Regions from separate parts of the Halobacteriovorax sp. GFR8 genome, predicted to be linked through region 1. Evidence: riboswitches for the same ligand, from Rfam matches in the RefSeq annotation. Region 1 holds a riboswitch; the other holds the start of a gene.
The links. A riboswitch is a leader RNA that binds a small molecule or an ion and turns the genes downstream of it on or off. The one in region 1 is predicted to bind cobalamin.
Positions count from the first base shown of each region.

Region 2: linked by a shared signal. The riboswitch ahead of ACRXC1_RS03185 (TonB-dependent receptor plug domain-containing protein) and the one ahead of ACRXC1_RS04640 (acyl-CoA thioesterase) in region 1 are both predicted to bind cobalamin.

Region 1 covers NZ_JBPBLR010000002.1:842,546-847,329, forward strand. Annotated here, with positions in the region: gene ACRXC1_RS04620 (hypothetical protein) at 1-159, shown strand, start outside; gene ACRXC1_RS04625 (hypothetical protein) at 249-1,751, shown strand; gene ACRXC1_RS04630 (hypothetical protein) at 1,851-2,252, shown strand; gene ACRXC1_RS04635 (hypothetical protein) at 2,287-2,916, opposite strand; adenosylcobalamin-variant (AdoCbl-variant) riboswitch at 3,022-3,096, shown strand; gene ACRXC1_RS04640 (acyl-CoA thioesterase) at 3,126-3,521, shown strand; gene ACRXC1_RS04645 (pentapeptide repeat-containing protein) at 3,566-4,132, shown strand; gene ACRXC1_RS04650 (hypothetical protein) at 4,157-4,784, shown strand, end outside.
Region 2 covers NZ_JBPBLR010000002.1:565,840-570,623, forward strand. Annotated here, with positions in the region: gene ACRXC1_RS03180 (MFS transporter) at 1-776, shown strand, start outside; gene ACRXC1_RS03185 (TonB-dependent receptor plug domain-containing protein) at 758-2,533, opposite strand; adenosylcobalamin-variant (AdoCbl-variant) riboswitch at 2,538-2,615, opposite strand; gene ACRXC1_RS03190 (hypothetical protein) at 2,685-3,191, opposite strand; gene ACRXC1_RS03195 (hypothetical protein) at 3,294-3,878, opposite strand; gene ACRXC1_RS03200 (winged helix-turn-helix domain-containing protein) at 4,011-4,337, shown strand; gene ACRXC1_RS03205 (winged helix-turn-helix domain-containing protein) at 4,487-4,784, shown strand, end outside.

The sequences.
Region 1 (4,784 bases):
GACCTACAGGTTTCTCACGCTCCAAACTTTTGGCCAGTGGGTGAGGAAGAGGATCACCATGTTAAGCTTATGCTTCACTATGAGTACCATAGCTGCACAATCTACTATAACCAAACTCAAAAGAAGTTAAGTCGCCAACGTTGTTACAACACATGGTAATCTAGATAACATATTTTCATATACTTAAGGCCTACAATTGTGGGCCTTTTTTGTCATTTTTTTCATGATTATTCCGATAAATAAATATCATGACGAATTCAAACTCAAAAACTCTTATCTTTCTTATTCTATTCTTCTCTAGCATCTTGGCCAGGTCAGAAGATAGGCAGGCCTTTGAATTCGATGATAATAAAGACGGAAAGATTGATAATATCTTTCGCTATCAAAATCAGCGCTTAATTGAACATTTCAATGATCGTAATTACGATGGAAAATTTGATTATCAAATGAAAGTCGAGGGTGGGCTTACGACGATTGAATCGGATAATAATTTCGATTTAAAATTTGATCGAGTGGAGTTAATTGAGAATCTTGATAATGAGTCTATTTACAAACTCTACCGTATTGAAAATGGTAAGCGTGTTTTGGCGGTTGAAAAAAGAATTCAAAATATTCAAAATAGTGAAGATGTAAATATGTGTTCATATGAGAGCTTTTTAAATTCGATCAATTCTCTTGATGGCCTAATCTCCGATTTTGATCCAATTCTTGAAAAACTCAATAATGGCTTCTATGAATTCACGCCAGGAGTAAATATCCATAAAAGTTGTCTTGATAACTTTGGTGATGATAATTTTGAAACTCTTATGCGAAACTCTCTTGATAAAGGAATGAGTTGTCTTTCAGAACTTGGTACTAATAATAAAGAGACTGGGGCAAAAGCTGAGATCGCAAATATAATTAATCTTTTAAATATTCAATTAAGTGGTAAGGTCAGGCCCACATCGATAATCTGTCATCAGAAAGATTACTCTTGGGATGGAACGATTGCTAATGCTTCTGTCGGAAGTAACAAGCTAAAGAGCCTGGGAATCAATGGGCCATATGTCTCTCTAAATCCAAAGATGAAATCTGGCTTTTTAAATTCAATTAAAAACGGTCCTCCTCGAGATGAGCTTGAAGGAGTTGTCTTTCATGAGCTGCTACATAATCTTGGCTATCGTCATGGACATGGGATTGATGTGAGCTATGGTTGTGAAGTTTGTTGTTTCTCTGATAATAAGTCAGCTAAGGTTTCGGCCTGTAATATTTGTCTAGGGGCCTATGATCCTAAAAATGAAATTGACCCAAACTACTTAAGAGATATGGCAACACTTTCTAGTGAGACTGGTTTAATTAGTGCCGAAATTTTTATTTATAAAAATATAAGTCGTATTCCTGTGAATCAAAAAAATATTGATTCAGTTTTTCTTGGACTGGCCACGCGTGGGGCAGGGGTTATGCAGGAGTTTATGCGACAAATGAAGGAGCGAGGCCTTAAGGTTTCTGAAGATGGAGCTCGAATAAAGAAGCTTATTAAAGAGGCCAAGAGATACCGTCCTGTTAATGATTTCATCGCACAGGTGAATGAAGCCTATGTTTCGGCCGTAATTACAGGCTTTGTGGATAAGAAGGCCACGACGGCCAAATTTAAGCTCTCTAAGAAGATTAAATCTAGTGACTTAAGAGATATTGCGGATCGAAATGAAAGAGACTCTGAAGCTTCTAGTAAGCTTGCACGTGGAGTTGAGATGATAGAGCAGTTATTTTAATTTATCTAATAATTAGATCGTGTAAATACTATTAATAGGATTTACATACAATGTGTCGCATCCTATATTCCCGAAAAATCATTATTTGGGAGATCAGTCATGAAAAAAATCATTATTCTAGCATTCTTTGCATCATCAATTTTTGCAAATACTTTAACGGCTCAAGAAGAAAGTAGAGTTGTAACAGAGATTGATAATATCTGTGGGGACACTTGGTGTGAAGGTGATTTCAATTTTCGATTTGATACTTTCAAGTGTAATGCCGAGACAAACTCTTGTGTTCTAGACTTTGTTATTCTAGATGAAGTTTGGGGATATGATGATTCTTATTCGGCTACAGAATATGAAGCAACTTGCGAAATCAAAGGGTATACAAAGTATGATCAAATGATTGAAGTTTCTCGCAATGGTTGGCCAAGATTAAAGAATGATTTTTACTTTGCGGTTACAGATTGTGTGACTGAGCAAGAAGAAGTTGTTTACGATAAACTAGGATACTAAAAAGATAAAAGGCCTCTTAAAGAGGCCTTTTTTATTACTTTAATTTATATGGAAGTCCTGTTTGTGGGTTCTTTAAAACACCGGTGCTAAAAGTACCCGGTATTTTCTTACCATTGGATAAAATCGTTACATTTATTTGATTGGCCTTTGGAAGGGACTTAAAAGCAAGTGAGATTTCATTATTTTCAAACAATTTAATATTCTTATTATCACTTGGTTCAAATACTGTGTCATATTCTTTATAGGCATACATTTCATCTAGGAATTTAAATTCTATAGGGCGGCTAAATTGATTTCCCCATCCAAGTGCATACTTTTCACTTTGAACAATAATCTTAATACCTGTTGTACATTCTTTTCCGTATTTAAAAAAACCAGTCATCTCTAAGTTTTGAGTTTGCTTTAAAGAAAAAGTGTAACGAGTAAGTCCACTTGATTGATTAGACTTTTTAACAACTAGTGGTGTTGTTTTATTTTTCTCTTCAAATTTTGCGCTATCGCCCCAAACTGGAATTTCATAGCGACATCTTTGCTCAAGAGTTACCTTAAAATTTAACTCATTAGTTGGAGCATAAACATCAAAGCTAAATGGCCTTGCTGTTGTCTGAACGGCCGCGGCATTAAAGCTAAGAAATAAGGCCGCAACTGATAGTAATTTCTTCATAATATGTGTCCTTAATTAATTATTGTTGACTCTCAATACCACGTCCTAGGTAATTAGCCAGCTTAATTGTAATTCTTATTGCCTTTAAGTTTTTCGAGATTTAGGATGGTTAGCGTTAGGTGGTGAAGTTGGTGAAATTCCAGCACTGTCCCGCAACGGTAAAGTCCGATCCCAAACTAGCGAAATCTTTAAGTCCCGAGGAGGAAGCAATGAATGAAGCGCAATTAAGCGAAGCGATTGCACACGCAAAAACTACGGTAGTTAGGGCCGTCTTTCCTAATAGCACAAATCACTACGATACTTTATTTGGTGGAAACACATTAAAATGGATGGATGAAGTGGCCTTTATTACGGCAACACGCTTTGGTCGTAAAAAATTTGTTACAGTCTCTAGTGATCGAGTTGACTTCAATATGCCTATTCCTGGCGGACATTTTGCTGAACTTGTAGGTGAGATTACAAAGGTGGGAAATAGCAGCTTAGTGGTTGAAGTAAGACTTATGCTAGAGGGAATGTATGAGGAAGGACAAGTTGAAGCTGTTAAGGGAAGCTTTACATTAGTGGCCATCGACGATTCTCGAAAACCTGTACCAATTTTCTCATAAAATTTAAAATAGCCTCGTTAATAAATTTAGTTTAAAATGCTTCTATGCCATATTTTGAAGATGAAGTTTTTGATACTGAAAATATTAACGAGGTCAGTGAGTTTAGAGGTAGTGAGTTTATCTGCTGTGAATTTGTTGGTGTTGATATTAGTGAACTTGATGCCTCGAGTGCAAAATTCATCGAATGTACTTTTAAAAATTGTAACTTAAGTAATTTAAAATTACTTGGGGCAAGCTTTCGTGATGTCACATTTGTTGATTCTAAATGTATTGGCCTAAACTTCAGTGACTGTAATACACTCTTCGAACTTAAGTTCAATCGTAGTATTCTTAACTATGCTTCATTTCAAGATTGCACAATCCATGGTGCTCAGTTTATCTCATCAACTCTAAGAGAAACTGATTTCACTCAAGGCTCTTTTGAGAGTAGTGATTTTTCAGATAGTGATTTACAAGGAACAAATTTTACGAGAGCAAATTTAAAGGGCTCTAAGTTCCTTAATGCACGAAATTTCTATATTGATATTGCAAATACAAATTTAAAAAACTGTAAGTTTTCGATGCCTGAAGTTCTCAATCTATTGAGTCCATTTGGTATTGAAATCGAATAATATTTTTTAAGCTAGGAAGGCAAAATGAAGAATCAAGAAAAGTTCTCTGTTAGAGTTAAGGATAAAATTCGCTCTCAGATCAATAGTGCAACGTCACCGAAGCACCTCTACTCTCAAAAAGACTTCATGTATGAGCGAAAAGGCCCTTGGCCTCAACCTTCACCAGTTCATCCGTGGGGAGAGTCGCCAGCGGTTATTCATATTCCTCTAAGAGAAACTCTCGATTGGTGGCTATTCATTGGATCTCGCTATATTGCAACTCTAGCTCTTTCTCCGTACTACTTTATCAAAGGTCTTATCTTTCCAGGCTTAAAGAAAGTAGGAAATAATGAATTTGAAGACCTCTTAAATTATTCCATGATGAGTAAGTTTTTAACAGATAAGTTAGATGAAGAAGATTGGCAGTGTTTTAGTGATTATAATAAAGACGAAAAGAACTGGTTTATTGTGGACCTCGACGCTGTTCGTGTTGTTAAGCCTTTAAAAGGAATTCATGTAAGTGCGACGAAAACACTTCTTTATAAAGAAGGAAATCGCTTTAAAGTCCAAGCGATTTATATTCAAAAAACAGAAACGGTTTTTGATTTTTCTAGGCCCTGTGACGGACTTGAGCTAGCAAAGTACTTTGTTCTTCAAGGTGGGGCCTTATGTG
Region 2 (4,784 bases), 280 kb from region 1:
CCGAGCATAAAAGGCGCTATTTATCTGGACTTCATGGTGTCTACGGGGTGGCCTCATTAATGGCCCCCCAAATTCTTTCTCTATTTTATTTTTTAAACTCAGATTGGATTCAATTTTTTAAATTCTTACTCATTCCATGTGCTTTGGTTTTTATCTACTCTTTCTTCGTGGATGATACACACCATGAAGAAATAAAAGAAAATCATGGATCAATGCCAAATGCTTTCTTAATGAATCTTATGATTGGCCTATTTGCGGGATTCTATGTCGCATCTGAAATCATGCTTTCGTCGCGATTAAAGTTCTATCTGGTAGAGGCCCATGAGTACTCAGATATTATAGCTAATAATTACCTATCTTACTTCTTTCTATTTTTAATGTTGGGGAGGTTAGGGTTTGCCTTCTTAAATATCAAATTATCATCGAATCGTTTGATTTATATTTCACTGGTATCTAGCCTTATTTGTTTTAGCTTAGGGCGAGTTCATCATATTTTTTATCCAATGACCGCTTTATTTATGTCTTTTTGTTTTCCTGTTATCGTTGATTGGGTTTCAAATAACTTTCCAAAGAAGAACCATGTCGTTCTTGCTCAAACCATGAGTTATATCGGTGTAAGTATCGCAATTATGCACTTTATATTTGGTGCCATTGCAGATAACTATGGTGCAAAGAATGCGATTAACTTCTTCTATATTTTAAATATTGGATCAATAATTTTCTTTACCATCGCAATTGCAATGGTAAAGAAATATCATCAAAAATCGAGCTTGTAGCCTAGGAAGTAACTACGGGCCATTGTCCCGTAGTAGCGAATATTCTCATAATCCTTATCGAGAATATTTATTATTTTGAAATTAAAGTTTTGATATTCGTAGTTGATGTTTCCAATCACATAGGAAGGCATGCTTCCAAAGTCCTCTCGTTTTCCTACATATTGCCACCAATTTGTAATTCTTTGATTATCATTAATTCGATAGCCGAACTCAAGATTTGCCAGTGCTTCTGGCGTTCTAGCAAGATCAGAGTCAGTTATTTTATTTGTGGCCTTCTGAATCGTTATTGATGTTGCAAGACTAAATGAGTTTTGAAATTCTTTGTTGAAATTAAATTCGATTCCTTGGATTTGTGACTTTGCAATATTTAAGTAACCCATCTTGATCGTATCATAATCAATTTGATTTCTAAGGTCATAGTTGAATATCGTAAGTTCTGCTTGATAAGTAATTTTCTTATACGAGATAGTTAGTTCACTATTGATACTGTCTGTTGGATCAAGCATTTCAAGTTGATTAGCTATTTGATAGAGCGTCGGAAGTTTGTATCCACTTGATAAATGACCTTTAAGAGATAACTCTCTTGTGAAGTTATAACCAAGGCCAAAGCTTGCAATAGTATTTAGATCAAATGTAGAAAATTTGTCGAAGCGAAGTCCTAAATCTGAAAACCAATCATTATATGCATAATTGAATGTCGTATAGATTGAGAACAACTCACTATAGTTACCAAGAGTAAGATCATCTTGCTTAAGGTATTGAGCACCATAGAAAGAATTTAAGCTCTTTGAAAATTCATAAGTTGCATCGAGTTTAATATCTGTTTCTTCCCCGCGAAATAGAGGAGTGAAACCTTGAGGGTCTTCTCTTCTAATTGTTGAGTACCTGATACTAGGAATAAGGGTAAACCTTTCATCTGTACTATTATAGTTAAGACTGAGGAAATTATTGTACTGATTGTACTTATTTAAATCGTTATCAGCGACATCAATTGGATTAAATGGAGGTACAAAATTGAATCCATCAATTTCAATTTCTGAGTCGATAAATTGAGCTTGGTAGTTTAACTCAAGTTGGTTATTAATGAGGTAGCTTGTATTTAAAGAGAAGCTAAGATTCTTATAAGAGTCATCTTCAGCATTTGTTAGCCTGTCTTCATTGACTGAAGAGTACCCATCAGAACGTAGGTAAGAAAAGTTGAATCCGTAATTTAACCTTTCCATATGTCCGCTGGTTTGGGCCGCAACCTTTGCTGTATTATAACTACCGTACTCAGCACTAACTCTTGAGCTCTTGATGCCTTTTTTTGTATTGATTTTTAACACTCCACCAATTGCATTAGAGCCGTATAGAACCGATTGACTACCTTTTAGGATCTCTATACTTTCAATATTATCCAAGTTGATATGGTTAATTTGGTATGAGTTATTGATATCTGTTGGATCTGTAAGCTCGATATTATCAATGAGAACCTTCGAAAAGCCTGTCGGTAAACCACGAAGTCGTAAACTTGAAGCAGCTCCAATTTGTCCTGTCTGACCGATAAAGATGCTGGCCTTACTTTGTAGTAGTTGTTGCAATGTCGTAGCATCACTATTTTCAATTTCTTCTTGAGTGATAATCGTGACGGCACTAGTTACACGTTCTGAGCTCGTTTCAAGCTTTGTGGCCTTAATGGTTATTTGTGCAATTGAAGTTAATGGTAGAAATGCTGTGGCGTAATAAAATAATGTTTTTATGATCTTCCTCCGAGACATAAGAAATATTGAAGGGCTCGGACTCTTACCGTTGCGGGACAGTCTCTGAATTTCACAGAGTTCACCTTTTGTACTGTATGTATTAGAGAAGATAGTTACAAGAAGCCCATTATCTGTCAATAAACAGATAATGGGCCGAGTTTAATTGATATCAAATATTGTGATAGTACTGTGAATCGACAACGCTCTTATACATCTTAGGGTCTTTCTCCTTTAAATCTGAGAGAATTATCATATCAGGTGCATCGAGATCATTTGTATGGGTGTGTATCTGATATTTAAAGAGCCAATTAAATAATTTTCGATGCTCGCGGTAAACCATAAACTCACACACAATAAGGATAATTGGTGCAATAAGATAAGAGTTACAAAGAAAGAGCTCAAAGAATAGAATATTAATAACCAGTGGAGCAGTTATTACGGCCGTTAGAGGAACGAATAGATTAAGTAAGAACATCGTTCCAAGTACAATTTCAAGAGCCTTGATCATGTAGTATAGATAACCTGTATCCTGAAGGGAATTAATAAAGGACAAAGCTTCTGGTGTGAACTGAGATTCCGTGAGCAGGCCTAGTCCTGGGGTGACGCCTGCCAAGAGTAAGGTCGCACCCATGAGAATTCGCGCACCTACAAATAAGAATTTCTTTTTATTCTTCATACAACCTCCAAATATGATCACTACTGATTATATTGTCGAAGGGGCAAGCAAGTATGGAGCTAATGTTAAAGAAACCTCAAAGTTCACGTTGATGCTATAGCATCAGACATTTCTTATTTTACAGATAAAATGGTTATCCTTTTGCACTATGATATTTTTTGAAAATGGAATTCGAATTCGCATAAGGGGATCAAAGATAACAAATGTATCAATATCCATCTCATCAAACTTTATATCAATATCCTTAAGTTCTTTGCCAAGAAAGCGTTGATGGTCTTCACGATCAACACTTGTAAGTATCGCTCGGTTGTTTTGGTCTTCGAGAAGCTTTGTATACGGTGAGCCCATTAAAGGTGTCTTAATATTGGTATTAGAGAGAATCGATTGCTTTGCAAAATCTTCATTTCTTTGACCACTGTAGAACTCGTAACCTTGTTCACTTAGCTTACTTATGACCTTTTTACTCATTTCATCGTTATACAACCTAACTAGTTTCATTCCCATATACCTGGCCTGGAGGGAAATGATCTCTTCAGGTATTCCTGTATAACCAACTTCGTTACCCTCTTTTGAAAGTAGAGTAATGAGAACGATTTCACTCTTTGGGTTACCATCTTTAATTAAATGTTTTAAGCAGCTTAGAGAGCTTAAGCCTCCACTCCAAAAGAGTGCCTTCTTATTTTTCATGAATAACTCTTATCTTTTGATTAATAATAATTAATAACTGAATATTCTTTACGTGTCTTTTTTTACCTCAAAAACATGGACTTGTTCAATGGAATAAACTTCTCTCAAGTATAGCTTTAGAGGAGAATAATTATGCACGCTTTTGATAATGACAAGGCCCAAGTAGAAAAGCAGCTAAGCTTTCGAAACTTATCTCTCGATCCAGAAAAGCGAGTCGCATTTGTTGATGAGCGCAAGGTCGAATTAACCAAGACAGAGTATAAAATTCTCTACTTTCTGCTAAATGGTGGAAAAAGGATCTACCCACGCGAGCAACTAGTTGAATATATTTGGGGAGATGTAGAAGTGGCAAATAAAACTGTCAATACTCACCTGACTCATCTGAGACATAAAACAAAAGGCGTTGACTTTAGAATACGTATTAATCGCAATAATCAGATTTGTTTGCACGACCTCTAAAGAAAAAAGCGTCAAATAACCGTAATTGTTAGCCTAAATAAACTTATTTTTGTTAGCGGCGATAAGATTCGTAACTTATTGATTTTACAACTTGAGAAATATCTAACTTCCACTTAATCTAGTTTATTAAGGGGGGAGGAGAGAAGAAAATGTCATTTGTTTTTCAAAATGAGTGGATTGGATTTCGTAATTTGCGAATCAACACCAGCACGAAGGCGGTTTTTGTCAATGAAGAGGAAGTTTCATTAACAAAGACGGAATTTAAAGTTCTAAACTTTTTAATTTCTAGTCAAAAACGTATCTACACTCTTGAGGAGTTAGTACTAGGGACGTGGGGCCCAGTTGTCGTCACAAATAAGACTATCAATACGCATTTATCCCATATTCGTGCAAAAATTAAAGGTGTTGATTTCAAGATCAAAATCAACCGCAATGGCCAAGTTTGTA